Regions from separate parts of the Solwaraspora sp. WMMA2056 genome, predicted to be linked through region 1. Evidence: riboswitches for the same ligand, from Rfam matches in the RefSeq annotation. Region 1 holds a riboswitch; the other holds the start of a gene.
The links. Region 1 has a riboswitch for cobalamin ahead of O7608_RS21785 (CbtB domain-containing protein). Riboswitches for the same ligand answer to the same signal wherever they lie in the genome.
Positions count from the first base shown of each region.

Region 2: linked by a shared signal. The riboswitch ahead of O7608_RS24510 (ribonucleoside-diphosphate reductase subunit alpha) and the one ahead of O7608_RS21785 (CbtB domain-containing protein) in region 1 are both predicted to bind cobalamin.

Region 1 covers NZ_CP128360.1:4,828,377-4,842,540, forward strand. The annotation lists gene O7608_RS21745 (sensor histidine kinase) at 1-584, opposite strand, end outside; gene O7608_RS21750 (DUF2306 domain-containing protein) at 716-1,462, shown strand; gene O7608_RS21755 (SCO2207 family protein) at 1,428-2,060, opposite strand; gene O7608_RS21760 (DUF2277 domain-containing protein) at 2,204-2,422, opposite strand; gene O7608_RS21765 (TetR/AcrR family transcriptional regulator) at 2,539-3,099, shown strand; gene O7608_RS21770 (cobyrinic acid a,c-diamide synthase CobB) at 3,134-4,534, opposite strand; gene cobO (cob(I)yrinic acid a,c-diamide adenosyltransferase) at 4,528-5,130, opposite strand; gene O7608_RS21780 (VWA domain-containing protein) at 5,130-7,154, opposite strand; cobalamin riboswitch at 7,235-7,362, opposite strand; cobalamin riboswitch at 7,475-7,651, shown strand; gene O7608_RS21785 (CbtB domain-containing protein) at 7,684-7,884, shown strand; gene O7608_RS21790 (CbtA family protein) at 7,901-8,659, shown strand; gene O7608_RS21795 (hypothetical protein) at 8,758-9,048, shown strand; gene O7608_RS21800 (helix-turn-helix transcriptional regulator) at 9,348-10,331, shown strand; gene O7608_RS21805 (hypothetical protein) at 10,328-10,951, shown strand; gene O7608_RS21810 (hypothetical protein) at 10,982-11,572, shown strand; gene adhE (bifunctional acetaldehyde-CoA/alcohol dehydrogenase) at 11,652-14,164, opposite strand, start outside.
Region 2 covers NZ_CP128360.1:5,429,998-5,444,161, reverse strand. The annotation lists gene O7608_RS24540 (MFS transporter) at 1-411, opposite strand, end outside; gene O7608_RS24535 (copper resistance CopC family protein) at 608-1,165, shown strand; gene O7608_RS24530 (copper chaperone PCu(A)C) at 1,235-1,822, shown strand; gene O7608_RS24525 (Dyp-type peroxidase) at 1,829-3,076, shown strand; gene O7608_RS24520 (MFS transporter) at 3,184-4,452, shown strand; gene O7608_RS24515 (ribonucleotide-diphosphate reductase subunit beta) at 4,483-5,514, opposite strand; gene O7608_RS24510 (ribonucleoside-diphosphate reductase subunit alpha) at 5,529-7,985, opposite strand; cobalamin riboswitch at 8,070-8,285, opposite strand; gene O7608_RS24505 (PadR family transcriptional regulator) at 8,421-9,065, shown strand; gene O7608_RS24500 (YciI family protein) at 9,141-9,494, shown strand; gene O7608_RS24495 (RNA polymerase sigma factor) at 9,501-10,805, shown strand; gene O7608_RS24490 (aspartate/glutamate racemase family protein) at 10,927-11,751, shown strand; gene O7608_RS24485 (NAD(P)H-dependent flavin oxidoreductase) at 11,748-12,890, shown strand; gene O7608_RS24480 (MFS transporter) at 12,902-14,164, opposite strand, start outside.

The sequences.
Region 1 (14,164 bases):
GCCATCGCCGACACGTGGTGGGCCACCGTGTCGTGCAGGTCGCGGGCGAGGCGTTCCCGTTCGGCCAGCTTGGCCTGGTCGAGTTCGCGGGCCCACAGCGTCGCCCGGTACCGCAGGGCGGTGGCCACGGCCATCGCGGCGGAGACCACCACCGTCCCGCCGACCAGGTCGGCGAGGTCGAGGTGGCCCACCGCCGCCGACAGGCCCATCTTGGCCAGGATGATCGCCGTACCGGCCACGATCTGCCGGCCGGAACCCCAGCGGTACAGCGCGTACGGCAGGATCAGCAGGTAGACACCGGTGACCAGCTCCGGTTCGTGGCCGGCCAGCAGCGCGGTGACGGCGGTGACCGGGAAGGCGACGGCGACCATCAGCAGCGGCCTGGTCCGGCGCCAGCACAGCGTCGGCGCCAGCACCAGGGCGACGATCGTCGAGTACGCGGGCGACATCAGGTCGGTGCGCAGCAGCCCTTCGAGGGTCGCCGCGACCCAGACCGCGCCGAGCAGCACCCAGTCCCGCCAGACCCGCGTCGGCGGGTCGGCGACGCGGGGCTCGGCCCACAGCGACCGCAGCAGCGCACGCACACCGCGATCGTACGCAGCGGGCCGCGACGGCGTACCGGCCACAAGTACGACGAGCGGCCCCGTCCAACGGCGGGGACGACGCCGGCCCGCGCGGCGATGACCGCTCGCCGCCCCGCCGCGACGATCGAGGCATGTCCACACCCGTACCGCACCCACGGTCGATGCCCCGGTCCACCGCCCACACCGTCGCGGGCCGATCCTCCCCCGCCAACTGGCTGATCCCCACCGGGTTGGTGCTGCTCAGCCTGGTGCCGGTGGTCGCCGGCAGCCTGCGACTGGTCGAGCTGGTCGGCGGGCCGCCCATCGTGCCCGACGGCGACCGGGTCACCGCTGCCCCGGTGGCGCTGGTGACGCACATCGTCAGTGTCACCGTTTTCAGCCTCGTCGGCGCGTTCCAGTTCGCGCCGGACCTGCGGCGACGCCGCCGGGCCTGGCATCGGGCCGCCGGGCGGGTCCTGGTGGTCTGTGGGTTGCTCACCGCCGGTACCGGCCTGTGGCTGACCCTGTTCCTGCCGCCGGCGGCGGTCGACAGCGAGCTGCTGGTCGTCATCCGGGTGGTGGTGAGTGTGGCGATGGCGGTGTGTGTCGGGGTCGGTTTCCTCGCGGTCCGGCGCCGCGACTTCGCCGCGCACCGGGCCTGGATGATCCGGGGTTACGCGATCGGGATGGGTGCGGGCACCCAGTTCTTCACCCAGCTGGCCTGGCTGGCCGTGGTCGGCCCGGTGACGGCGTCGGGCCGGACCGGCACCATGGCTGCCGGTTGGCTGATCAACGTGGTGGTGGCGGAGTGGGTCGTCCGGCGTCGCGCCGCCGGCTCTCGCCGGCGACGCGACCCGGTACGGGTCAGCGGATCCGCTCGACCACGACCCGCCGGATGACGAACTTGCCCGGTTCCCGGACCTGTTCGAAGGCGGCGTCGTTGAGCAGCACACAGCTGGCCGACGGGCTGGTCACCGTGACGGTGATGCTCCGGTCGTTGTCGAGGTTGGTCACCTTGAGGACGGTGCCGATCGGGAAGGTGCCGCTGGAGGCGGCCGGGGCGGCGTCCTCGTTGAACAGAGTCACCGTCGAGCCGGCGCAGACGACCTCACCGGGCGCCCCGGTGTCCGGCGGCGCGGCACCGGTGTCCGTACCGCCGGGTGGCGCCGGCTGCGGCGCCGCCGGGGTGGCCGGGGCCGCGACCGGGGCGTCGGCCTGTACGTCGGCCGTGCAGCCAGCAGCGGCCCGCCGCTGCTGGATCAGGTCGACGACGGCCTGCCGGTTGGCGATCCGGTCGGCGGACAGAGCATCCGGGTTGGCCCGCTGGTCGGCGATGAAACTGAGATTGTTGCGCAGCGCGGTGTCCAGACCGTCGCAGTTCTCCCCCGCGTTGCCCAGCCCGGTGCCGACCGCCAGTCCGCCGCCGAGCAGGGCGGCTGCCGCGACCCCGATGAACACCTTGCGCGCCCGTCCGCTTCTGACGTCCCACCCGTACATGCACCCGCTCCTCTCGTCGCACGGCTGCGCGAGGCGCAGCCCACCGACCGGTACGGGTGGCGACACTGGGTGGATCTACCGCAGGACTGAAGTTTTGCTTAAGAATCCTCACAGAGGCGGCGGTGCCCCGGCAGACGGCGGGCCTATCGGCCGGCCGGGGCCCGCACCACCAGGCGTTCCAGCAGGTCACGGCTGGCGGCGGCGACGGCGGCCACGGCCGCGTCGAACGCTTCGGCGTTGTGAGCGGCCGGCTGGCGGAAGCCGGAGATCTTCCGTACGTACTGCAGGGCGGCGGCCTCGATGTCGGCGTCGGTCACGTCCGGGGTGTACGGCTCACGCAGGGTCTTGATGCTTCGGCACATGCGCTCCATCGTGCCTGACCCGGCGGCGTCGCGGGACCCCGCGTTGACACCGACGGCTAACGCAATTAGCTTTACAGCTATGGCTGGTAGTTCGACACCTCGTCCCGGCGGCCGGCGTGCCTAGGGTCGGCCTCACCCCGGACGCTCTGGTGGACGCCGCGATCGCTCTCATCGACGAACACGGCGTCGACGCGCTGACGCTCAGCGCGCTCGCCGGCCGGGTCGGTGTCGCCGCCCCGTCGCTCTACAAGCACGTCGGCGGCGGGCTCACCGAACTGCGCGCCCTCGTCGCCGTACGGGTGCTCGACGAGGTCGCCGACGAACTCACCCGGCACACCCTCGGGCTGAGTCGCGACGCCGCCGTCGCCGCACTGATGCGCGCCAGCCGCGGCTACGTCCGCCGGCACCCGGCCCGCTGGGCGGCGATGCCGGCCGACCCGCTGAGCCAGCCGGCCACGGCCGCCGCCGGCACCCGGCTGCTGGAAGTGTTCCTCGCCGTACTGCGCGGCTACGGGCTGGACCCTGCCACGACGGTCCACGCCACCCGCTGCCTGCGGGCGACCGTGCACGGCTTCGTCGCGCTGGAGGTCGCCGGCGGCTTCGGCCTGCCGGAGGACCTGGAGCAGACCTACGACCGGCTCGTCGCCATGGTCGTCGCCAGCCTGCCGCGCGACTGACCGGCGAGCGGACGGGCACGGCGCGGAGCAGCGGTCACCGCCGGCGCGCGGCGGCGACCAGCCGGGCCGCGATCTGCGGCCGCGCGGCCCAGTGCAGATGCAGGTACGACGCGTGCACCCCGGCGGTGACGAAACCCTCCGGCGCGCCACCACGCCACCCCCACGCCGCCGCCACGCCAGCGCGCGGCGACACCTCGGTACGGTGGAACTCATGCCCGGTCAGCCGGCTGCCGACCGGCACCGCCACGCTGTCGGTCAACGCCACCGCGTCGCGGTAGCCGAGGGTCAACCGGGGCGTCATCCGGGCGTCCGCCGGCAGCACCCCGCACATCGGAGCACCGTCGAGGGTGCGGCACAGCCACAGCAGGCCGGCACATTCGGCGACGACCGGCGCTCCGGTGGCGGCGACCGCCGCCACCTGCGAGCGCAACCCGGCGTTGGCGGTCAGCTCACCGGCGTACACCTCGGGGAAGCCGCCGCCGACGACCAGCGCCGCCGTGCCGGCGGGCAGTCGCTCGTCGCGGACCGGATCGACGGTACGCACCTCGGCGCCGGCCGCCGTCAACAGCTCCACGGTCTCCGGGTAGCCGAAACTGAACGCCGGGCCGGCGGCGACCGCCACGACCGGTCGGCGGTCGGTCGGCGCGCACCGCCCGGCAGCCACCGATCCGGCGTCGGCGTCGAGACCGGGGGCGACGGCGCGGACCGCCGCCGCCGGCGACCAGGCGTCGGCCGCCAGCGCGGGTGCGCGGCGCGCCACCGCCGCCACGGCGTCCAGGTCCACCGACGCGGCGACCAGCGTCGCCAACGCGTCGACCGAGGCGCGCGCCTCGACGGTGCGTTCGACCGCCGGCACCAGACCCAGGTGCCGCGACGGGGTGTCGACCGACGGCTGCCGGCGCAGCACGCCGAGCACCGGGGTACCGACCTCCTCACAGGCATCCCGCAGGACCTGCTCGTGCCGGTCGGAACCGACCCGGTTGAGGAGCACCCCGGCGATGTGGACCTGGCCGAACGACCGGAAGCCGTGCACCAGGGCGGCCACCGAACGGCTCTGCCCGGCCGCGTCGACGACCAGCAGTACGGGCGCGGCCAGCAGCGCCGCGACGTGCGCCGTGGAGCCGAGGTCGCCGGCGCCCACCCGGCCGTCGTAGAGACCCATCACACCCTCGACCACGGCCAGGTCGACGCCGGTGGCGCCGTGGGCGAACAGCGGCGCGACGAGGTCCTCGCCGACCAGGACCGGGTCCAGGTTGCGGCCCGGCCGACCGGAGGCGAGCGCGTGGTAGCCGGGATCGATGTAGTCCGGGCCGACCTTGAACCCGGCTACCCGGAGGCCGCGGGCGGCGAAGGCGGCGAGCAGGCCGGTGGCCACCGTGGTCTTGCCGTGGCCGGAACCGGGGGCGGCGATCACCAGCCGGGGTACGGCTACCACTCGATGCCCTGCTGGCCCTTGCGCCCGGCGTCCATCGGATGTTTGACCTTGGTCATCTCGGTGACCAGGTCGGCGAGGTCGATCAGCTCCGGCGCGGCGTTACGGCCGGTGATCACCACATGCTGGCTGCCCGGCCGCTGCCGCAGCACGGACACCACCTCGGCGACGTCGATCCACCCCCAGGTGATCGGATAGGTGAACTCGTCCAGCACGTAGAACCGGTACGCCTCGGCGGCCAGATCCCGCCGGATCTGCGCCCAGCCTTCGGCGGCCTCGGCGGCGTGGTCGCGTTCGGTGCCGGGGCGCTGGATCCAGGACCAGCCCTCCCCCATCTTGTGCCAGGTCACCGGCGCTCCCTGGCCCGAGGCACCGAGGGTACGCAGGGCCGCCTCCTCGCCTACCTTCCACTTCGGAGACTTGACGAACTGGTAGACCACCACCGGCCAGCCGGCCGACCAGGCCCGCAACGCCATGCCGAACGCCGCCGTCGACTTGCCCTTACCCGGCCCGGTGTGCACGGCGAGCACCGGCTGGCGACGCCGGGCCCGGGTGGTCAGCCCGTCGTCGGGGACATGTTCCGGTTTACCCTGTGGCATCAGGCAGCCCTCCGCCGGTCGTGGACCTGTGAACCCGCCGCCGACAGCGCGGCCAGCGGCAGCCACTGCGCGGTGAAGCCGGCAGCGAGCCGGCGGGCCAGACCGAGCCGCACCGGGCCGGCCTCGCAGTCGAGCACCACCATCGGGGTGCCGGCGAGCAACGGCACCAGCGTCGTCGGATCCGGGCCGGCAGTCGCCCGCCCGTCGGTGACCAGCAGAACCAGCGGCCGGCGACGCGGATCCCGACGGCGCTCGGCGGCGACGGTGGTCGCGGCGGCGCGCAACCCGGCGGCAATGGGGGTACGCCCCCCGGTGCGCAGCTGCGCCAACCGGGTGACAGCGACCTCGTGGCTGCTGGTCGGCGGCAGCACCAGGTCGGCACCCGTACCCCGAAAGGTGATCATCCCGACCCGGTCACGCCGGTGGTACGCGTCGCGCAGCAGCGACAGCACGGCGGTCTTGACCACGCTCATCCGGTGCCGGGCCGCCATCGATCCCGAGGCGTCGACCACGAACAGGATCAGATTCGCCTCCGTGCCGACGAAGCGGGCCTGACGCAGATCGGCGGGGACGATCCGCCGGCCACCACGCGACGCGGTGGCCCGCACCGTGGCCGGCAGATGCAGGGCCGGCGCCCGTCCGGTCGGGGCCGTGTCGCCGACCAGCCGGCCCCGGTCCGCGTGGGCGACCGACCGCCGGCCGGGTGTGCCGCCGTCGCCGAGTCCGGGCAGCCTCAGCGTCCGGGGCCGGTACGCCGGGCCGGCCGCCGCCGGGGCGGTCGCCGATCCGGCTGTGCTGTCGTCGTCGCGGTCGGCACCCTCCCGGCCGGCACGGCTCTGACCTTCACGGCCGTCGCGGCGGGCACCCTCCTGGCCGTCGTGGCCTTCACCGTCACGGCCGTCGCCGCCGCCGTCGGCCGCCTGCGGTGGGGGTCCGTCCGCGCGGGTCGGCGGCGTACCGTCCGGCGGTGCGGGACGTCCCGGGGGCGGAGGTGCGGGGTCCGGATCGTCGTCGGGACACTCGTCACGCAACACCTCGTCGAGACGCTGCGCGTCGGCACCGGGCGGATCCAGCGGATCCCGTCGCCGCCGGTGTGGCAGGGCCAGCCGTGCGGCGTCGGCGACCTCGGCGGCGCTGACCGCCGGCAGGTCACGCCAGGCGGCCAGGGCCACGGCGGCACGGGCCATCACGATGTCCGCCCGCAGCCCGTCCACCTGGTACGCCAGACAGATCCGGGCGATCCGGTCGATCTCCGCGTCCGGCAGGGTCACCGCCGGCAGGGCGGACCGCGCCACGCGTACCCGCTGTGCGAGGTCGTCGTCGGCGGACCGCCAGCGGGCCGCGAAGGCCGCCGGGTCGGCCTCGTACGCCAGCCGCCGACGCACCACCTCGGCCCGGTCGGCCACCTGCGTCGGCGCGGTCACCGAGACGACCAACCCGAAGCGGTCCAACAGCTGCGGGCGCGGCTCCCCCTCCTCCGGGTTCATCGTGCCGACCAGCAGGAACCGGGCGGCGTGGCTGACCGACACCCCGTCGCGTTCGACGTGCGCGCGACCCATGGCCGCCGCGTCCAGCAGCAAATCGACCAGGTGGTCCGGCAGCAGGTTGACCTCGTCGACGTAGAGCAGGCCCCGGTGCGCGGCGGCGAGCAGCCCCGGCTCGTACGCCTTCACCCCGGCGCTGAGTACCCGCTGAATGTCCAACGTCCCGACCACCCGGTCCTCGGTGGCACCGACCGGCAACTCGACCAGCGCCGCCGGCCCGCGTCGGGCGGTGATCGGCCCAGTGTGCGGACCATCGGGGCAGGCCGGGTCGGTGGCCGCCGGGTCGCAGCCGAACCGGCAGCCGGCGACCCGATCGACCGGCGGCAGCAGGCTGGCCAGGGCCCGGACCATCGTCGACTTCGCGGTGCCCTTCTCGCCACGGATCAGCACCCCGCCGATGCCGGGGTGCACCGCCGCGAGCAGCAGGGCCTGCCGCAGCTCGGGCAGGCCGACGATGGCGGTGAACGGGTACGGCGTCATGCCGGGCACCGACTGGTGCGCATGGTGAATCCCTTCCGCGGGTGTCCACGCCCGCGTGCCGGTGGACCAGGGAGCGGCCGGAGTCTCCTGGCTGCCGGATCGACATCACGTCCCGAGCCTTCCCGCCGTCGTGGCAGTGGCTGTCTCATGGGGACGTGACTCCCCGGTCACAGTGGCGGGACCGCCCCGGATTCGCACCGGGTTCCTCCGCGTACCGCTCGTGCCGGCCATGCTCCCCCACCACTCGGGTCACCGTCAATGTGGCCCCGGTCCCTGCGCTGGTCGTGGCGGTGGGCATTGTCCGGCCGGGCGGACCGGCGGTACGCTGCGCGGGCCACGGTGTTCGGGAAGCCGGTGTGATTCCGGCGTGGTCCTCGCCACTGTGACCGGGGAGTGTCCGTTCCACCACGCCACTGGGCCGACGAAGACGGCTTGGGAAGGCGGGACGGCCGCGACGATCCGGGAGCCAGGAGACCGGCCGTGGCACGCACCGCATCGCCACGAGGCATGGACGAGAGGATTCCCTGGCATGACTGCACCTTCTGTCGGCGGCGAGGTCACCACCCCCGCCATCCGCGTACCGCTGGCCGGCTGGCTGCTGGCCGCCGTCGCGGCGGTCGTCATCTACCTGGTCGCGCAGGACAACGGGCTGGTGCTGGCCGGCGCCGCCGAGTTCGTGCACGAGTTCACCCACGACGGCCGGCACGCCCTCGGCGTCCCGTGCCACTGAGCGGGGGTCGGCTCACATGAGCGGTCACCCGTTCGGCACCGTACTGCGTCGTGGTCTGCTCGCCGGGCTCGCCGCCGGGGTGGCCGGCGCGGCGGCGGCCCTGCTGATCGTCGAACCCCGGATCGAATCGGCGCTGGTCGTCGAGGAGGGCCGGGCCGCGCCGGGCGGCGGCGGGCACGGCCACGAGGAGGAACTGGTCAGCCGGGGCGTGCAGGTCCTCGGTGGACTCGTCGCGACCGTCGCGGTCGAGGTCTGCCTGGCGGTGATCGTCGCCGTGGTCTTCGGCGCGACCCGGCACCTGCTGCCCGGCCGCGACGACTTCCGCCGGGTCGGGCTGCTGGCCGGGCTCGGCTTCGTCGTGGTGGCGTTGCTGCCGGCCATCCGTTTCCCGGCGAACCCGCCCGGCGTCGGTGACCCCGACACCGTCAACCAACGCACCGGCCAGTACCTGTCGTTCATCGTCGCGGCGGCGGCGGTCACCTGGCTGGCTCTGCTGGTGCACCGGCGGCTGGCCGCCTGGTCGCGGCCCGCGCCGTACCGGGCCGTGGTCGCGACGGTCGTCGCCGTCGTCGGCTACACGCTGCTGCTGACGCTCTGGCCGGCAACCGGCGTCGAGGTGCCGGGCGACATCCCGGCGGCGCTGCTGTGGGAGTTCCGCCTGGCGTCACTGGCACAGCTCGCCACGATGTGGACGGTCCTCGGGGTGGTGTTCGGGCTGCTGCTCACCCCCGCCCGCGCCGGCCACCGGCGGCCGGTCACCGCCGACGTCGCGTGACGGAGGGTGCCGACGCCGCACGTACACCACTGGGGCAGTCGGCCCGGGTGACGGTCTGCCGGGGATGCTGTTGCGGTACCCGCCGCAAGCACCCCGACGTGGACCATGACCGCCAGCTCGACGTTCTGCGCACGGCCGGAGCGGTGCAGGTGTCAGAGTGCCTGAATGCCTGCGACCGGTCCAACGTGGTCGTGGTCCAGCCGGCACCACTGGCGCGTCTGCTGGGGGCCCGGCCGGTCTGGCTGGGCGGGGTGCTCGACGACGCGGCGGTGTCCGCCGTCGCGCGGTGGGTCACCGCCGGCGGACCGGGGCTGGCCGCGCCTCCCGACCAACTCACCGGGCTGCGGTTCGCCGCCCCCCGGTGGGGCAGGTCGACCCCGGAGTCCTGACGACGTCGCGCCGTCGCCGGCCGCCGTTGCCTGCCAGCCGCGCCGCCGTTGCTTGCCAGCCGAGTGGTCGCGGCTGGCAAGCAACGCCCCCGAACGTTCACCTGCCTGCACGACGGTCGTCCGTCCCGGGCGGTTGCGGCAAGTTCCGTCCCGAACTGGTTGCATGATTGTGCAACCGCCCCGAGCCGTGGGCTTCTCCACGACCGCATGGCTGTGTTGAGCTGATGTCTGTGACACGGGGAACGCGGACCATCACGACACACGACGCGACGGCGGTTCCACAGCTGACCAGGTGGGGCGTGTCGCCCGACGCCGACCTCGTCTTCCGGGCGCTGACCATGTTCGGCGCACGCGACGACGAGGAACTCGCTCACGAGCTGGGATTGGCACGCAAACGGGTCAAGGTCGCACTCGACGAGCTGACCAGCTGGTCGGCGGCGGGGGTGGCGGCTGGCGGCCGGTGGCGAGCGGCACCGGCCGGCACGGTCCTCGCCCGGCTACGCCAGCCCACCCGACCGGTACGGCGGCGCGACATCTGGCGCCAGCACTTCCGTGCGATGCACGGCATCGACCTGCCCGGCCCGGACGACCCGACGGTACGCCGCCTGGTCAGCCGGGCCGCCGCCCGGGACCGGGTGCAGCGGCTGGTCGCCGCCGAACGGCACGAACATCTGACCATCAACACCGAGGTGATCAGCGCGGCGGCCTCGGCGGCCGCGCTTCCGCTGGACCGTCGGCAGGTGGAACGCGGCGTCCGGGTCCGGGTGCTGCAGCGACCACCCACTGTCGACGACCACAGTCTCCATCATCTGGCCCAGCTCGACACCGCCGACCCCGAACGGGTCCGGGAGCTGCCCGATCCACCGATCAAACTGCTGGTGTACGACCGCCGGATCGCCCTGTTCCCCGTTGATCCGCTCAATTTCGAAGCGGGGTACGTGGAGACCGCGGACGCGGTCGCCGTCGACCAGTTGTGCGCGTTGTTCGACCGTTTGTGGGCGCAGGCACGCCGGTCCGGTCCAGGAGGGAGACCTGCGATCACACTCACCCCGCGAGAGCAGGCGCTGGTCGCGCTCCTCGCTTCCGGACACACCGACGCCTCCGCCGCCGAGGAGCTGCGGCTGAGTCTACGGACCGTGGCGTACACGATGCGCAACCTGATGGACCGCCTCGGTGTCGAGAACCGCTTCCAACTGGCGATCCTGCTCGGTGCCTCGGGTACCGCACCGCTGCCGCCCGTACGCCGAACGCAGCCGGCCGGCCCGACCGAGGAGGAGGCATGACGATGGGGCCTGCTCGTGCCCGGGTCGCAGCGTTCCTGGTCATCGGCCTCGCCACGCTGACTGTCATCGCGATGACCGGCATCGGCACGGCGTCGATCATCCCGACCCCGATCGGCTCGCTGTCCCCGGTGACCAGTCAGCCGGTCACGGTTGTCCCGACCGCCGGCGGCCACCAGTGGATCACCGCGCCGTGCGCCCACGCCAGCTTCGGCGACGTCGGGCACGATCCACAGCTCGGCATGCACATCGACGTGTCGGCGACGACCTGTACGCCGTACAAGCTGGACAGCGCGTTCGCGGTCGCCACTTTTCGGAACGACCGCGATGTCAGCTTCGTCCACGGACATCAACTGGTGCCGTACTCGCCCACCGGCGACACCTCGCTGTGGGTCCTGATCCGTCCGGCGACCCCCACTGGTTCGGCGGTGTGCCTGCTACGGACCAGCACCGCGCGGCTCGACTGCGTCAAGATCGTCTCCGCTGGGCAATCGATGCCGGAGGTGGAGCCGGTCGCGGTGGACGACCCGTTGGTCGACCGCGCCGTCATCTTCGACGGCAGCCCACGGCCGGAGGGCCATCCGATGCCCGGCTGCGCCAACTGCGTCGAGGCGCCGTCCTGAGCACTGACAGCGAACCACGAAGGAGTCACAGTGATTCGGAGCATCCGCCAGGCGGTTCTCTGGCTGACTGGTGTCGTGCTCGTGGTGGCTACGGCGATGCCCGGGCCAGCTACCGCTGAGGCGTTGGCACCCGATGCATCCACGGCTGGGGTGCCCGGCCTCAAGGATCCGCCACCACCGCACATCGACCCGTGGATTCCGGCTACGTGCGCCACCGCCGAATTCGATCAGGCCTACGTCGATCCGCCGCAGGGCGGCTTGGTCCTGGGTACGGTGACCCGCTGCGGAACGTACATAACCGACAGCAAGTACGCTCTGGCGGTCTACTGGCCCGACGAGATCCCGGTCGTCTACACCTCGCAGCTGAGAAGTTTCCTCGTCGACCGTCCCACCATCGGCGTCCAACTCCTCGTCGGCAACGGACCCGTCGCCGACGGTGTCGGGGTGTGCGCGCTGCTCACGAGCAACGTCAGGATGGGCTGCGCCCGGCTCAGCGAGGGCCCCGACGGCCTCGTCGTCGAGTCCATCCCGGTCAACGATCCGCTGGTGCTGGCTACAGCGACGGTGATCTACGACGGAACACCGGACGTGCCGGACCCCGGCTGCGCCAACTGCGTCTGACGGCACCGGCACCGGCACCGGCGATGCTGTCGGGCCGGACCACCGCGCGGGTGGCCCGGCCCGGCAGCACGGCACATGGTCAGCCTGACTGACGTGCCGTGTCGGCACCGGTGACCGGGCCGGCTGCGCCGGTCTCGGTGTCCGGCCGGGTCTCGTTGTCGGTGCCGCTCGTGCCGTAGTAGGCGGTCCGCATGAGCTGTTGCATGTCGTCGAGCATCGGCATCCGTGGGTTGGCCGGCGCGCACTGGTCCTCGTACGCGTTGACCGCCTGCTGCGGCAGGCTGGCCAGGAACGACGCCTCGTCGACCCCGACGGCCTGGAATGACGGCTCGATGCCGACCGCGTCGCGCAACCGTTCGACGGCGGCCGCGTACGACTCGACGCCCTCAGCTGGGGTGGCCGCCGGCAGGCCGAGCATCCGGGCGATCTCCTGGAAGCGTTCCGGAGCCCGGTAGTTCTCGTACTTCGGCCAGCCGGACAGCTTGCCGGGGCGGGCCCCGTTGTACCGGATCACGTGCGGCATCAGGATCGCGTTGGTCCGGCCGTGGGCGATGTGGAACGTCGCGCCGAGGGTGTGCGACATGGCGTGCACGATGCCGAGGAAGGCGTTGCCGAACGCCATCCCGGCGATCGTCCCGGCGTTGTGCATCTTCTCCCTGGCCTCGGGGTCGGCGCCACCGTGCCGCACCGCCCGCTCCAGGTGGGCGAAGATCAGCCGGATCGCCTGCAGGGCGAGCCCGTCGGTGTAGTCGTTGGCGTACACGGACACGTACGACTCGGTGGCGTGGGTCAGCGCGTCGAATCCGCTGTCGGCGGTGACCACCGGTGGCAGGTCGGCGGCGAGCACCGGGTCGATGATCGCCACGTTCGGGGTGAGCGCGTAGTCGGCCAGCGGGTACTTCTTACCGGTCACCGTGTCGGTGATCACCGCGAACGGGGTGACCTCGGCCCCGGTCCCCGATGTGGTCGGAATGCAGACCAGCTTGGCCAGCTCACCCGGTGCAGGGAAGGTGAACGCCCGCTTGCGGATGTCGAAGAACTTCTCCCGCATGTCGGCGAAGACCACCCCGGGGTGTTCGTAGCGCAGCCACATCACCTTGGCCGCGTCCATCACCGAGCCGCCGCCGAGGGCGATGATGGTGTCCGGGCGGAAGTGACGCATCTGCTCGGCACCGGCATCGACGGTACGGATGCTCGGCTCCGGCTCGACGGTGTCGATGATCTGCAGCGCCACCCGCTGCGCCCGGCCCTGCAGCACGGTCAGGACCCGGTCGACGAACCCGAGCCGGGTCATCGTCGCGTCGGTGACCACGGTGACCCGGTGCACGTCCGGCATGTCGGCCAGGTACCGGATCGCGTGCGGTTCGAAGTAGATCTTCGGCGGCACCTTGAACCACTGCAGGTTGTTCGTCCGCCGGGCCACCCGTTTGATGTTGAGCAGGTTCACCGCAGTCACGTTGTTCGACACCGAGTTGCGCCCGTAGCTGCCGCAGCCCAGGGTCAGCGACGGTGCGATCGCGTTGTACATGTCACCGATCGCACCCTGCGAGGCCGGAGCGTTCCAGATGATCCGTACCGCCTTGACCCGGCGGCCGAACTCCTCGGCGAGGGCGGCGTCGCTGGTATGGATGACGGCGCTGTGGCCGAGGCCGTGGAACTCGACCATCTGTTCGGCGTACCGGATGCCGGTGGCGTGCCCGTCGGCGCGCAGCACCGCCAGCACCGGGCAGAGCTTCTCCCGGGTCAACGGCTCGGCCGGGCCGACCTCGTCGACCTCGACCAGGATGATCGACGTGTCGGCGGGCACCGTGAAGCCCGCTTGCTGGGCGATCCAGACCGGCGACTGCCCGACGACGGCCGGGTTGAGCGCGGCCCCGGCGCAGCCCGCCGAGCCGGCGGCGACCCCGAACAGCAGCTCCTCCAGTTGGCGTTTCTGCTGCGGGGTCGCCCGGTGCGCGTGCAGCGTGGCGAACTCGGCCATCGCCGGTTCGTAGATCTCGTCGTCGACGATGACCGCCTGCTCGGAGGCGCAGACCATGCCGTTGTCGAACGACTTGGACAGCACCACGTCGTTGACGGCCCGGGCCAGTTTCGCCGTCCGCTCCAGGTACGCCGGGACGTTGCCGGCGCCGACGCCCAGCGCTGGCTTGCCGGCCGAGTACGCCGCCCGGACCATGCCGTTGCCGCCGGTGGCCAGGATCAGCGCGACCCCGTCGTGGCGCATCAACGCGCCGGTGGCCTCGACCGACGGGTGCTCGATCCACTGGATGCAGTGGGCCGGCGCACCGGCGGCGATCGCCGCGTCGCGGACCACCCGGGCCGCTTCGGCGCTGCACCGTTGGGCGGCCGGGTGGAAGGCGAAGATGATCGGGTTGCGGGTCTTCAACGCCAGCAGGGCCTTGAAGATGGTCGTCGACGTCGGGTTGGTGACCGGGGTGACCCCGCAGATCACGCCGACGGGTTCGGCGATCTCGACGATGCCGCTGATGTCGTCGCGACCGACCACACCGACGGTCTTCAACGTCGCCATGCTGTGCGTGACGTGTTCGCAGGCGAAGATGTTCTTCACCGCTTTGTCCTCGAAGACGCCGC
Region 2 (14,164 bases), 600 kb from region 1:
GGCGAGCTGCACCCCGGACTGCTTCACCCCGATCGCGTCGCCCCGTCGGTGCGCCGGCACCATCGTCGCCACCAGCACGTTCGTCGCCGGATTCGCCAACGCCATGCCCAGGCCGGTCACCGCCACCGCGACGACCAGTACCGGGTAACTGCCGGCGGTGGCACCGGTCAGCAGCGCCGCCGCGACGATCGCGGCCAACCACAGCAACCCCCGGCGGGCGCCGACCGTGTCGACCAGCCGACCGGCGACCAGCGACACCGTCGCGGCCACCGCGAACGCGACCGTCACCGGCACCCCGACCGCCGCCCGGGACACGCCCAGGTCCTCGGCCAGGTATGGACCGAGCGCGCTGACCGCGTACAGCGGCAGCATCGACACCGCCATCGCCGCGGTCGCCACCGTCGTCGGCACCCACCATCGTGTCCGTGACCGCACCCGATGCCCTCCCCTCGTCGACGCAACATCAGTCGGCCCGTCGTAGGGTCGGGTTCCCGCGACCGCGACCGGCCGTGGAATCGCACCGGCCGGGCCTCGCCCGGTGCCGCCGTCGGATGATCGAATGGCGATCCGGCCGCCGCTGGTGCCGTTGTGACAGGAGGTCCCGTCCGTGCCCAGATCAGCCCTACCCGTCCGGGTCGCCCGAGGGGCCATGGCGGCGCTGTTCGCCGCCGTGGTGGTCGTCGGTCCGGCCTCCCCGGCTGCGGCGCACGCCGCACTGTCGGCTAGTCAACCAGGCCAGAACACCCGGGTGGCGCAGTCGCCCGAGGAGATCGTGCTGACCTTCACCGAACCGCTCAACGGCGACTACACCACGATCGTGGTCAGCGACGCCGCCGGCGCTCAGATGCCGGTCGACGGGCCGACCGTCGACCAGCAACGGGGCATCGTGCGCCCGGTGCAGCCGTTGCCCGACGGCGTCTACACGGTCGCGTACCGGGTGGTCTCGGTGGACGGACATCCGGTGCAGGGTGCGTTCCGGTTCGCGGTGAACGTCCCGCTCACCGGTGCGTCGGCGGATTCGGCCCAGGACGGTGCGGCGGCCGGTTCGGACGAGGCCGGGGACGGGAGCCGCCGAGGGTGGCTGCTCGCCTTCGCCGGTGCCGTGGTGCTGCTGATCGGCGGGGCCGCCGTCGTCGTCCTGCGCGGCCGCCGGCGTGTGAGCTAGTTCACTGCGGGAACCGACCGGGCCGGTGCGGCGACTACTTCCGTCGTACGACTCGTGAGGAGAACCCGCATGTCATCAGCGCTCCAGCCGGCCCCGGTCCGGCGCACCGCCACGCTCCGTGCGGTGCTGTCCGGCGTCGCCGGCCTCGCCCTCGCCGTCACCCTTGCCGGCTGCGGCGACGGCGACGCTTCCAGCCAGGCGCAGCCCAGCCCGGACGCGTCGGCCGGTGCGACGGCGTCGGCCGAGGCCACGGCCGGCCTCGTGGTGCGCGACCCGTGGGTGAAGGCCGCCGACGACGGCATGACCGCCGCGTTCGGGGTGCTGGTCAACGACACCGACGCCGACATCACCATCACCGGCGTCAGCACTGACATCTCGCCGATCGAGCTGCACGAGATGGCGATGGCCGACGGCGCGATGGTGATGCGGGAGAAGCCGGGCGGGATCGTCGTTCCCGCCGGCGGCAGCCACACCCTCGAACCCGGCGGCGACCACATCATGCTGATGGACATCGCGCAACCGGTGCAGCCCGGCGACGAGGTCACCTTCACGGTGACCTTCGCCGACGGCGCGACGTCGCAGTTCACCGCCGTCGCCAAGCCGTTCGCCGGTGCCGAGGAGAGCTACGACCCGGGCACGGGCATGGACCACGGCTGAACCGGCATGACCGATCAACCCGTACCACCGCAGGTGGACCGCCGGCTGCTGCTCACCGGCGGGGCCGCCGCGCTCGGCGGTGCCCTCGCAGGCGGGGCGGCGGTCTCGGCGGCGGCCTCGCGCGAGGAGTCTCCGGCGGCCGCCCCGACCGGGGCGGCCACGTTGGCGCCGGTCGACTTCGGCACCGAGACGGTGCCGTTCCACGGACCCCGCCAGGCCGGGGTGGACACCCCGCCGCAGGCGTACGCCGCGTTCGTCGCCTTCACCCTGGGCCCGGCGACCGACCGGGCCGCGCTGGTCCGGCTGCTGCGGCTGCTCAGCGACGACGCCGCCCGGCTCACCCAGGGCGTGCCACCGCTGGCCGACACCGAACCCGAGCTCGCCGTGCTGCCGGCCCGGCTCACCGTCACCTTCGGGTTCGGACCACAGCTGTACGCCGCCGCCGGGATCGCCGAGCGCCGCCCGTCGTCGGTCACCGATCTGCCGCCGTTCGCCATCGACCGGCTGGAGCCGGGCTGGTCCGGCGGTGATCTGCTGCTGCAGATCTGCGCCGACGACCCGATCACGGTCGCGCACGCCCAGCGGATGCTGATCAAGGACACCCGGCCGTTCGCCTCGGTCCGCTGGGTGCAGCAGGGCTTCCGCCGTGGCCGGGGCGTGGAGCACGAGGCGCACACCCAGCGCAACATCATGGGGCAGATCGACGGCACCGGGAACCCGACGCCCGGCACCGCCGACTTCGACACCGCCGTCTGGGTCGACGACGGTCCGGCCTGGCACCGTGACGGCAGCACCCTGGTGGTCCGCCGGATCCGGACCGAGATGGAGACCTGGGACAAGCTCGGCCGGGTGGACAAGGAACTGGTGATCGGCCGCCGGCTCGACACCGGCGCGCCGCTGACAGGGGAGAAGGAGACCGACGTCCCCGACTTCGCGGCGGTCAACGAGGTCGGGCTGCCGATCATGCCGGACTTCGCACATGTCACCCGGGCGCACGTCTCCGACGACCGCTACAAGATCCTGCGTCGGCCGTACAACTACGACGGTGTCCCCGGTGCCGACGGCACCCCCGACAGCGGGCTCATCTTCGCCGCCTACCAGGCGGACATCGACGCGCAGTTCCTGCCGATCCAACGCCGGCTGGCCGAACACGACCTGCTCAACGAGTGGGTCACCCCGATCGGGTCGGCGGTCTTCGCGATCCCGCCCGGGTGCGCGCCCGACGGCTGGATCGGCGACAGTCTGCTCAGCTGACGCGGGCGCCGTCGCAGCTCAGCCCCGGGTCGTCGTAGCTCACGCCCGGGTCGACGGATGTGACCGGCGTCCTTGGGCAGCTGATCACCGGTGGCTAGCGTGGCCGCATGATCCCCCGTGGCGCCACCGTCGTGCCCGAGTCGGGCACCGCGCCACGGCCGCAGATCCCGCTGCTGCTCGGCGCGGTGTTCCTGGTCTTCCTCGGCCAGATGTCACTGAACCCGATCATCGCCCCGCTGTCGCGTCAGATCGGCCTCGCCGAATGGCAGGTCGGTGTCATGATCAGTGTCTCCGCCCTGATGATGGTGGTGACCAGTCAGATGTGGGGCCGGCGCAGCCAATCGTGGGGCCGCAAACCGGTGCTGGTCGCGGCGCTCGCCCTGGCCACCACGACGACGGCACTGTTCGCGCTGCTCGCCGACCTCGGCATGCGCGGCATCGTCACCGGCACCGCGCTGTTCCTGCTCTTCGTGGTGTTCCGGGGCGTCGGCTTCGGCACCGCCATCGCGGCGGTGGCGCCCACCGCCCAGGCGTACATCGCCGACGTCACCCCCGACCCGGCGGCCCGGGTGCGCGGCATGGCCGGGATCGGCGCGGTGCAGGGCGTCGCGATGGTCGCCGGTGCCCTCGTCGGCGGCCTGCTGGCCGGGTTCGGCCTGATGGCGCCGTTGCTGGCGGTCCCGGCGCTGCTCGCCGTCGGGCTCACCGCCGTCGCGGTACGGCTGCGCCGGCAGACCCGTACCGACCTGATCGCCGACCCGGTCCGGGTCAGCCCGTGGGACGCCCGGGTGTGGCCGTACCTGCTGACCGGGCTCGGCATGTTCACCGCGCTCGGGTTCGTCCAGGTGGTCAGCGGCTTCCTCGTCCAGGACCGGTTCGGCCTCGACGCCGAGGCCACCGGCCTGCTCACCGGCGGCGCGCTGCTGGCCGCCGGGGCCGGGATGGTGCTCGCCCAGACGGTGGTGGTGCCCCGCAGCGGCTGGCGGCCGGCGCTGCTGCTACGGGTCGGTTGTCTGGTGGCGCTGATCGGCTTCGTGCTGCTCGTCCCGGACACCCACCGGGCCGTGCTGATCGTCGCGATGGCGCTGATCGGTCTCGGCCTCGGCGTCGCCATGCCCGGCTACGTCGCCGGACCGACGCTCGCCGTCGACCGGGAAGAACAGGGCGGCCTCGCCGGGCTGATCGGCGTCACCAACGGGCTGACCTTCGTCCTGGCACCGACCGCCAGCACCGCCCTGTACGCGGTCTGGGCGCCGCTGCCGGTGCTGGTCGGCGCGGTGCTGATGGCCGCGGTGAGCACCTTCGTGCTGACGTACCCGGGATTCCGGCGCGGGCGGGTCGGCGAAGCGCAGCCGGTGGGCCAGCCGGTCGGATGACCGGCCGACCCCACCTCGGCGGCGGGCCGCTCAGAACTCCTCGTCGAAGCTCACCGCCCCGCTCACCCCCACCTGGTACGCGGAGACCCGGCGCTCGAAGAAGTTCGACAGCTCCTGTACGTCCTGCAGCTCCATGAAGGCGAACGGGTTGGTCGCGCCGTACAGCGGGGCGATGCCCAGCTGGGCGAGCCGGCGGTCGGCGACGTGCTGCAGGTACAGGCGCATGTCGGCCAGCGACAACCCGGGCACGCCCCGGCCGAGCAGGTCCTCGGCGAACTGTGCCTCGGCCTCGACCGCCTCGGCGAGCATCTGGCGGACCTGCTCGGCCATCTCGTCGTCGAACAGGTCCGGCTCCTCCCCGCGGACCGTGTCGACGACGTCAAAGGCGAACGCCATGTGCATCGACTCGTCGCGGAACACCCAGTTGGTGCCGGAGGCGAGGCCGTGCAGCAGCCCCCGGGACCGCAGGAAGTACACGTAGGCGAAGGCCCCGTAGAAGAACAGCCCTTCGATGCAGGCGGCGAAGCAGATCAGGTTGAGCAGGAAGGCCCGCCGGTCGTCGCGGGTCCGCAGCTCCCGCACCCCGAAGAGGGAGTCGATCCAGCGGAAGCAGAAGTCGGCCTTGCGCTTGATCGACGGAATGTTGTCGATCGCGGCGAACGCGGCGGTCCGCTCCTGCTCGTCGGGGACGTAGGTGTCCAGCAGGTTCAGGTAGAACTGGACGTGTACCGCCTCCTCGAACAGCTGCCGGGACAGGTAGAGCCGCCCCTCCGGGCTGTTGACGTGCTGGTAGAGGTTGAGTACCAGGTTGTTGGCGACGATCGTGTCCCCGGTGGCGAAGAAGGCGACCAGCCGGCTGACCAGGTGCCGTTCGGCCGGGCTGAGCCGGTCCAGGTCGGCCAGGTCGGAGTGCAGGTCCACCTCCTCCACCGTCCAGGTGTTCTTGATCGCGTCGCGGTAGCGGTCGAAGAAGTGCGGGTAGCGCATCGGCCGCAGGGTCAGGTCCATCCCCGGGTCGAGCAGCATCGGGCGCGGTGTCATCGTGGTGGTCTCTCCCGGCATCTCGGTGGGGGGCGTCACTGGCAGGCGTCGCAGGACTCGGCGTTCTCCAGGGAGCAGGCCACCGCCCCGGTGTCGACCGGTGCGGTCGGCGTGACGGAGACCGTGGCCTGCTGGATCCGGGTCGCCGGACGCGACCGCAGGTAGTAGGTGGTCTTCAGACCTGACTGCCAGGCGTAGCGGTACATCGACGACAGTTTGCCGATCGTCGGTGCGGCCATGAACAAGTTCAACGACTGACTCTGGTCGATGTACGGTGCTCGGGCGGCGGCCAGGTCGATCAGCGCCCGCTGCGGCAGCTCCCAGGCGGTACGGAACAGCTGCCGTACCTCGGCCGGGATGGCGGTGATCTGCTGGATCGACCCCTCGGCCCGGGTGATCTGCTCGCGGACCGCCGCCGTCCACAGCCCGGCTGCCTTCAGCCGTCCCACCAGGGCAGTGTTGACCTGCAGAAACTCCCCGGACAAGGTTTCGCGTTTGAACAGGTTGGACACCTGTGGCTCGATGCACTCGTAGCAGCCGGCGATCGAGGCGATGGTCGCCGTCGGGGCGATCGCCACCAGCAGCGAGTTGCGCAGTCCGTGCTCGGCGACCCGCACCCGCAGCGCCGCCCAGCGCTCGGTCTGGGTCGGCTCGGCGCCCCACAGGTCGGGGTGCAGTTGCCCGCGCGCCACCCGGGTCTGCGGGTACGCCGGGTGCGGCCCGTACTGTTGCGCCAACCCGGCGGAGGTCTCCAGTGCGGTCAGGTAGATCTCCTCGGCGATCCGGGTGGACAGCTCCCGGGCGGGCGCTGAGTCGAACGGCAGACCGAGGGCGAAGAACACGTCCTGCAGCCCCATCATGCCCAGCCCGATCGGGCGCCAGCGCGGGTTGGACGCCGCGGCCTGCGTACTCGGGTAGTAGTTGATGTCGATGACCCGGTCGAGGAAGACCACGGCGGTGCGGACCGTGTCGCGCAGCCGTGCCCAGTCCACGTCGGCGGCCGTGGCCCCGGCCGCAGTCGAGGTCGCAGCTGCGGTCAGGTGGGCACCGAGGTTGATCGAGCCCAGGTTGCACACGGCGGTCTCGGTGTCCGAGGAGACCTCGACGATCTCGGTGCACAGGTTGGACAGGTGCACCACGTTGCCCGGTTCCCCGGTCTGGTTGCACAGCAGGTTGGACCGGTCCTTGAAGGTCATCCAGCCGTTGCCGGTCTGTGCCAGGGTGCGCATCATCCGTCCGTACAGGTCGCGGGCGGGAACCTGGCGCACGGCGAGCCCGGCGGCCTCGGCGGCCCGGTACGCGGTGTCGAACTCGGCGCCGTACAGGTCGGGCAACTGCGGTACGTCGGCCGGGTTGAACAGCGACCACGTCGCGTCGGCGTCGACCCGGCGCATGAACTCGTCGCAGATCCAGTTGGCCAGGTTGAGGTTGTGGGTGCGCCGGGCGTCCTCGCCGGTGTTGTCCCGCAGCTCCAGGAACTCCTCGATGTCGGCGTGCCACGGCTCCAGGTAGACGCAGGCCGCGCCCTTGCGTCGGCCGCCCTGGTTGACGGCGGCCACCGAGGCGTCCAGGGTGCGCAGCCACGGCACGATCCCGTTGGACAGTCCGTTGGTGCCCCGGATCAGCGCACCCCGCGAGCGGATCCGGGACCAGGAGATGCCGATCCCACCGGCGTACTTGGACAGCTTCGCCACCTGGGCGTACCGGTCGTAGATCGAGTCGAGCTCGTCGCGGGGGGAGTCGACCAGGAAGCACGACGACATCTGGGTGTGCCGGGTGCCGGAGTTGAACAGCGTCGGCGAGCTGGGCAGGTACGCCAGCGACGACATCAGCCGGTAGAAGTCGACCGCTTCGGTCGGGGTGTCGGACAGTCCGCAGGCCACCCGCAGCAGCCAGTACTGCGGTGTCTCGACCACCTGTCGGTTGGTGGGGTGGCGCAGCAGGTAGCGGTCGTAGACGGTCCGCAGCCCGAAGTACTCGAACCGGCGGTCGGCGGCCGGGTCGGTGGCGGCGTCGAGGTCGGCGGCGTGCTCGGCGACGAACCGGGCCGTCTCGTCACCGACGAGTCCGTGGGTGTGCCCGAGTCGGATCGCCTGGCTGAACGAGCCGATGCCCTGCCGGCGGACCTCGGTGCCGATCTGGTCGGCGAGCAGCCGGGCGGCCAGGCGGGAGTACTGCGGGTCCTCGCCGATCAGGTCGGCTGCGGTCTGGATCAGCAGCCGGGTCAACTCGGCGGTGGTGATGCCGTCGTAGAGACCGCTGAGCGTCCTGGCCGCGACCCGCCCCGGGTCGACGTCGGCGAGGCCGTCGGCGTGGCGCCGTACCGCGTCGCGGAGTCGGTCGGGGTCGACCGGCGTGGCGGTCCCCGCTCGGTCGCGGATTCGGGTCGGCTGCTGACCGGGCGTGGCCGCCGGTGCGGTAGCGGCGGGATGTGTGACGACGGTCACCTGTGGTGCCTCCTGGCATCGCCTCGTGGGAGGCCGGGCGGGCAGGCAGACGGGCGCGAACGCGCGATGGCCAACGCGTCGCAGCCGTCGGCCGTCCCGCGCGGCGATCGGACCACCGGGTACGCGTTCGGCGTATCCGGCACAACGGCAGGTCTTCGGACTTGTGGGCCGGACCGGACATGCCGGTCACCTACTGGCCGTCACTTCCCAGGCCGGGGTGGCCCAGTGTGCTCGACGGCGGTCGTTCCCACTCACCGCTGCGGGGCAGTCCCGGATTCGCGCCGGGTTCCCTGTTGCCTCGGCCGGGCTGGCTGCCCGGCCGAACCAGTTGCGTCCGGGACTATATCTGGTGGGTGGCTTCGCGGTAGGCACCTACATGTCGTGTCGGGGTGTCGCGTATTTCACTTGGCACTCCGGGTTGTCGCCGACAGCTTCCCGATATATCGTGAACGTATCAACGATCCTTCAGTGGAGGTTTACATGAGACGCGACAGATCACGGGGTGGCCCAGGGGCCTTCCTGCGCGGCGCCGGGTTCCCACCCTTCGGGCCCGGCTTCGGTGGACCCGGCGGACCGGGCGGGCCATTCGGGCCCGGCGGCCCGTTCGGTGGCCGGGGCATGGGCGGCGGTGGCCGAGGTGGCGGTCGGCGGCGGCGACCCAACGTGCGGGCCGCGGTGCTGGCCCTGCTCGTCGACGGGCCGATGCACGGCTACGAGATGATCCAGGAACTGGACTCCCGCACCGGGGGCGCCTGGCGCCCCAGCCCCGGCTCCATCTATCCCACCCTGCAACTACTCGAGGACGAGGGCCTGATCGTCGGCACTGCCGAAGGCGCCGGCGGCGGACGCAAGCGCTACGCGCTCACCGACGCCGGTCGGCCCGAGGCCGAGCAGGCGGCGCAGGCCGCCCCGTGGACCGAGCTCGCCCCGGAGACCGTCGACAGCTGGCACGATGTGCGCGAGTCCGGGATGCAGACGATGCAGGTGCTGCGGCACGTGCTGATGAACGGCAACGCGGAGCAGCGCGAGCGGGCGGTCCGGGTGCTCGACGAGACCCGCCGCAAGCTCTACGGCATCCTCGCCGAAACCGACGACGCCGGCCCGGGTCGGTCTCAAGACGGTTGAGGTGGTGGTGTCGATCCGGCCGGTCGCCGATCGTCGTTACCGCAGATGGCGACGTACGCCTCAGCGAGGAGAACCATGAAGTACATGCTGCTGTTCGTCAGCGCGCCCACCGACGCCCCCGAGCCGACCGTGCCGCAGTGCACGGTCGAGGACTGGATGGCGTACGACAAGGAGATGAAGGACGCCGGGATCTGGGTCAGCGGCAACGCCCTGGCCGACCTGACCACCTGCACGTCGGTGAAGGTCGACCCCGACGGGCAACGGGTCGTCACCGACGGGCCGTTCGCCGAAGCCCGCGAGGTGCTCGGCGGGTACGACATCATCGACGTGCCGGACCTCGACGTCGCCCTGGACTGGGCGGCCCGCTCGCCCGGTGCCCGCGACGGCGGGTCCGTGCAGGTGCGGCCGGTCGCCGACTTCGGGATGTGAGCGCGGATGGTCACCGACGGGCGGCGGGAGCACCATGGCGACGAGGAAGCCGTCGCCGCGGTGCGGACCTCGGTGGAGGCCGTGTTCCGGGAGGAGCACGGCCGGCTGCTCGCCACCCTGGTACGCCGCTTCGGTGACCTGCACCTGGCCGAGGAGGTCGCCGCCGAGGCAGTCGAGGCGGCCCTGCGGCACTGGCCGGTCTCCGGCGTACCGACCCGACCCGGCGCCTGGCTGCTGACCACCGCCCGGCGCCGGGCGGTCGACCGGATCCGGCGCGACCGCAACCTGGCACTACGGCTGGCCGTCCTGCAGGCCGAGGCGGACCGGGCCGATCCGGCGCCGGCGGCCGACGGCGACCAGGAGTTGCCAGACGACCGCCTGGCGCTCTTCTTCACCTGCGCCCACCCGGCGCTGACCGCGCAGGACCGGGTGGCGCTGACCCTCCGCTGCCTGGCCGGGCTGACCACCGCCGAGGTGGCCCGGGCCTTCCTGGTGCCGGAGGCGACCATGGCCCAGCGGATCGTCCGGACGAAACGGAAGATCCGCGACGCCCGTATCCCGTTCCGGGTTCCCGGCGTCGACGAGCTGCCGCAGCGCCTTCCCGGCGTCCTGCAGGCGGTGTACTCGATCTTCACCGAGGGGTACGCGGCCAGTTCCGGCCCGGACCTGCAACGACTGGACCTGGCCGAGGAGGCCATCCGGCTGGCCCGCATCCTGCGGCGGCTGCTGCCCGCGCAACGGGAGGTGGCCGGACTGCTGGCGTTGCTGCTGCTGGTGCACGCCCGCCGGCACGCCCGGACCGGCCCGGACGGGGCCGTCGTCCTGCTCGACGAGCAGGACCGCGACCGGTGGGACCGACCGATGATCGACGAAGGGTGTGCCCTGGCCCGGGTGGCGTTGACCGGCGGCCCACCCGGTCCGTACGGGTTGCAGGCCGCGATCGCCGCCCTGCACGACGAGGCACCCGACCTCGCCGGCACCGACTGGCCGCAGATCGTCGCCCTCTACGACGTACTGATGCGGGTCGCGCCCTCGCCGGTGGTGGCGTTGAACCGGGCGGTGGCGGTCGCCATGCGCGACGGCCCGGCCGCCGGCCTGGTGCTGCTCGACGAGCTCGTCGGGGATCCGAGGCTGCGCACCTACCACCTCTATCCGGCGTCGCGGGCCGACCTGCTGCACCGGCTCGGCCGGCACGCCGACGCGGCGGGCGCCTACCGGCAGGCGTTGCAGCTGGCCGGCAGCGAACCGGACCGCGACCATCTGCGCCGCCGGCTCGCCGCCGTCGAGGCCATGGCCGCCGAGACCGGCTGATCTCCCGTTCGTTAGAGATCCGACTTTTTGCTCCCAAGCATAAATCCAGCTAGAAGTCGAGGTAGACGCAGTCGTTGACACTGCCGACCTTGATAAGTCAGACTTTTGGCGGGAGGTCGACATGAGTGAGCTGCGACGGCTGGCGGTCATCAACTCCGACGCGAAGCGGGCCCCGGTGCTGCCCGATCCACCCGGCCTCGTCACCGAACTCGTCGATCCACGGCTGCGCCGGTTCGCCCGTACCCCGTACGAGCACCTGCTCACCGAGGTCGGCACGGTCGACGTCGCCGAGGCTGCGATCGCCGCCGGCTGCGACGCCGTCTACATCGACACGTTCGGCGACTACGGCGTGGACCGGCTGCGCGCCGCCACTTCGGTGCCGATCGTCGGTGCCGGCGAGGCGTCCCTGGCCTGGGCGGCCCGGCTCGGTCGGCGGTTCAGCATCGTCACCGTCTGGCCCGCCTCGATGGACTACCTCTACGCCGAGCGGCTGAGCAGGTGCGCCGGTGGTGCCCTCGCCGCCGGGGTGCACTACCTGTCCGACGAGACGGAACTGGACCGGGTCGGCACCGACGCCGGGGTCAAGGCACGGATGGCCCGGGGCGAGACCGTCGTCGTCGACGCCATCTCCGCCGCGTGCCTGCGGGCCGCCGACCGGGACGGCACCGACCTGATCTTCTTCGGCTGCACCTGCATGACCCCGGTGACCGCCGAGGTGGCCGGCCGGGTCGGCATCGAGATCGTCGACCCGTCGGTCGTCGGACTGGCAGCCGGGCACGCCGCGGCCCTCGCCGCGACCCGACCGGTGCCGCCGACCGGCCGGCTCGGCGCGGTCAGCGCGCTGGTCGACGCCTACCTGGGTGTCGCGGTGCAGCCGGGCTCGAATTGCACCGTCGACGACGACGGCTGCGAGGTCTGCGCGGTGACCCTGGGCACGTCGTCGTGACCCCGCTGTGTCGACGGGTCGGCATCGGCCTGCCGGTGATCGCCTTCAGCCACTGCCGCGACGTGGTGGCGGCGGTCAGCCGGGGCGGTGGGCTCGGGGTGCTCGGCGCGGCCTCGATGTCCCCGGACGACCTCGAGCAGGATCTCGCCTGGCTCGACCGCGAGTGCGGACGTTCCCCGTACGGTGTCGACCTGCTCTTTCCCGCCAGGTCCGCCGGTGACGACCCGACCGACCTGCTCGCCCAGATCCCGGCCGGGCACCAGGACTTCGTTGCCGGGTTGCGGACCCGACTCGGTATTCCGCTGCGCCGCAGTGAACCTGGCCGGACCCGGCTCGGCGGGATGCCGACCGAGATCGACCACCTGATGACCCATGCGAACGCGTACGCGCTGTGGGAGGTCGTACGGGCCCACCCGGTGCGGCTGGTGGCCAGCGCGCTCGGGCCGCCGCCCGCCCCGGTGCGGGCCGCCGCGACGAAACTCGACATGCTGGTCGCCGGCCTGGTCGGCGACCCACGACACGTACGGCACCAACTGGCCGCCGGCGTCGACGTGATCGTCGCCCAGGGCTACGAGGCGGCCGGGCACACCGGAGAGATCACCTCGATGGTGCTGGTGCCGCAGGTGGTGGCCGCCGCCGGTGAGGTGCCGGTCGTCGCCGCCGGCGGCATCGCCACCGGCCGCCAGGTGGTCGCCGCGCTGGCACTGGGCGCCCAGGCGGTGTGGACGGGATCGATCTGGCTCGCCACCGCCGAGAGCGACCTCGACCCGGTCGTCAAGGACAAGATCGTGACGGCGGCGGCCACCGACACCGCGAAGACGACGTCGTACACCGGCAAGCCGACCCGGCAGCTGAGCACCGCGTGGACCCGGGCCTGGCGGCAACCGGACGCCCCGGCGCCACTGGCCTCCCCAGTGCAGCAACTGCTGGCCCGCGACGCCGTGGTCAGCTCGTTCGAGCACCAGGTCACGCCGGTGATGGGTTCGGCGGCGGGTCAGGCGGTCGGCCTGGTGGACCGGGTGCGTTCCGTCGCCAGTGTGCTGGACGACCTGCGGACCGGCATGGCCGACGCGGTCGGCGACCTCACCGCCCTGGCCGACGACGATGCCAGCGACGACCCCGCTCGCGCCAGCGACTGACGGGCCGGGGCTCAGCGCCGTGCGCGCCGGCGTCGGCCGTGGACCGTGGCGGCGACCAGCGTGTACGCGCAGAGCAGGGCGATGACGCCGGTCGCGACGGTCAGCACCGCCGGCAGCGAGGCGCCGGTCAACGCGACGCCACTGAGCAGTGAGCTGCCGCCGAGCGTGGCGAAGGCGGCCACCATCCACGCCGCGAAGATCTCCGCCCGCCGGTGGATCGGTGCCGACTCGCCGATCAGCCTGGTGGCGCCGAGCAGCGTCAGCCCGCCACCGAAGCCGATCAGTACGGCCCCGGTGACGGTGACGGCCGGGCTGCCCAGGTGCAGGGCGAGCGCGGTGGCCCCCGCGCCGGCGGTGATCGCCACGACGCCGAAGCAGAGCGACCGGGTCGCGTCGAGCCGGTTCAGCAGCACCTGGGACAGCAGGGTCATGCCGATCAGCAGGGTGAGCAGTCCGCCGGCGCCACCGGCGGCGGTGACGCCGGCGCCTTCGGCGAGGATCCGGGAGCCGAAGGTTCCGAACAGCGCCATGCAGCCGTTGAGGGTCATCAGCGAGCAGGCGGCGATGCTGAACGGCAGCAGGATGTCGCGGGGGACCCGGACCGCGCGGACCAGTCGGACCCGCTGCGTCGTCCGGCGGTCGGGCGGCGTGCGGACCAGCAGGGTCAGCGGCACCAGGGCGGCCGCGCCGATGACGACGAACGGCAGCACCAGCGGGTACCGGGTGTGGTCGGCGAGCAGCCCGGACATCAGCGGTGCGAGCCCCATGCCGAGAGTGGTGCAGACCGAATGGGTCAGGGTGCCCGCCCGGGTGCCCCGAGGGTGGAAGTCCAACAGCGCGGCGGCGGTGGTGGCGCTGACCATGCCGGTCGCCATCCCCTGCACGATCCGCCCGGCGACCAGCGCCGGCAGCGACGTCGCGGTGGCGGTCACCAGGCACGCCGCCAGCACCAGTGCGACGCCGCCGAACATCGCCGCCCGCCGGCCGATCAGGTCGGACAGGCCGCCGAGCAGCGTGACGACCAGGATCACCCCGACGGGATAGCCGGCGAACGCCACGGCGACCTGCGCCGGGGTCAGCGCCCAGCGGTCGGCGTAGATCGCGAACAGCGGCGAGGCGGCGAAGCTGCCCAGTACGGCGACGAGGATCAGCGCGCCGGAGGCGGCGGCCATCCGCGCCGATGGCGGGTACGCCGATCCGGTCGTCGGCGCTCGCCGGTCGCCGATGACCGGGCTGTCGGTCGCGTCGCCGCGCCGTAAGGGTTCCTCCAGCGG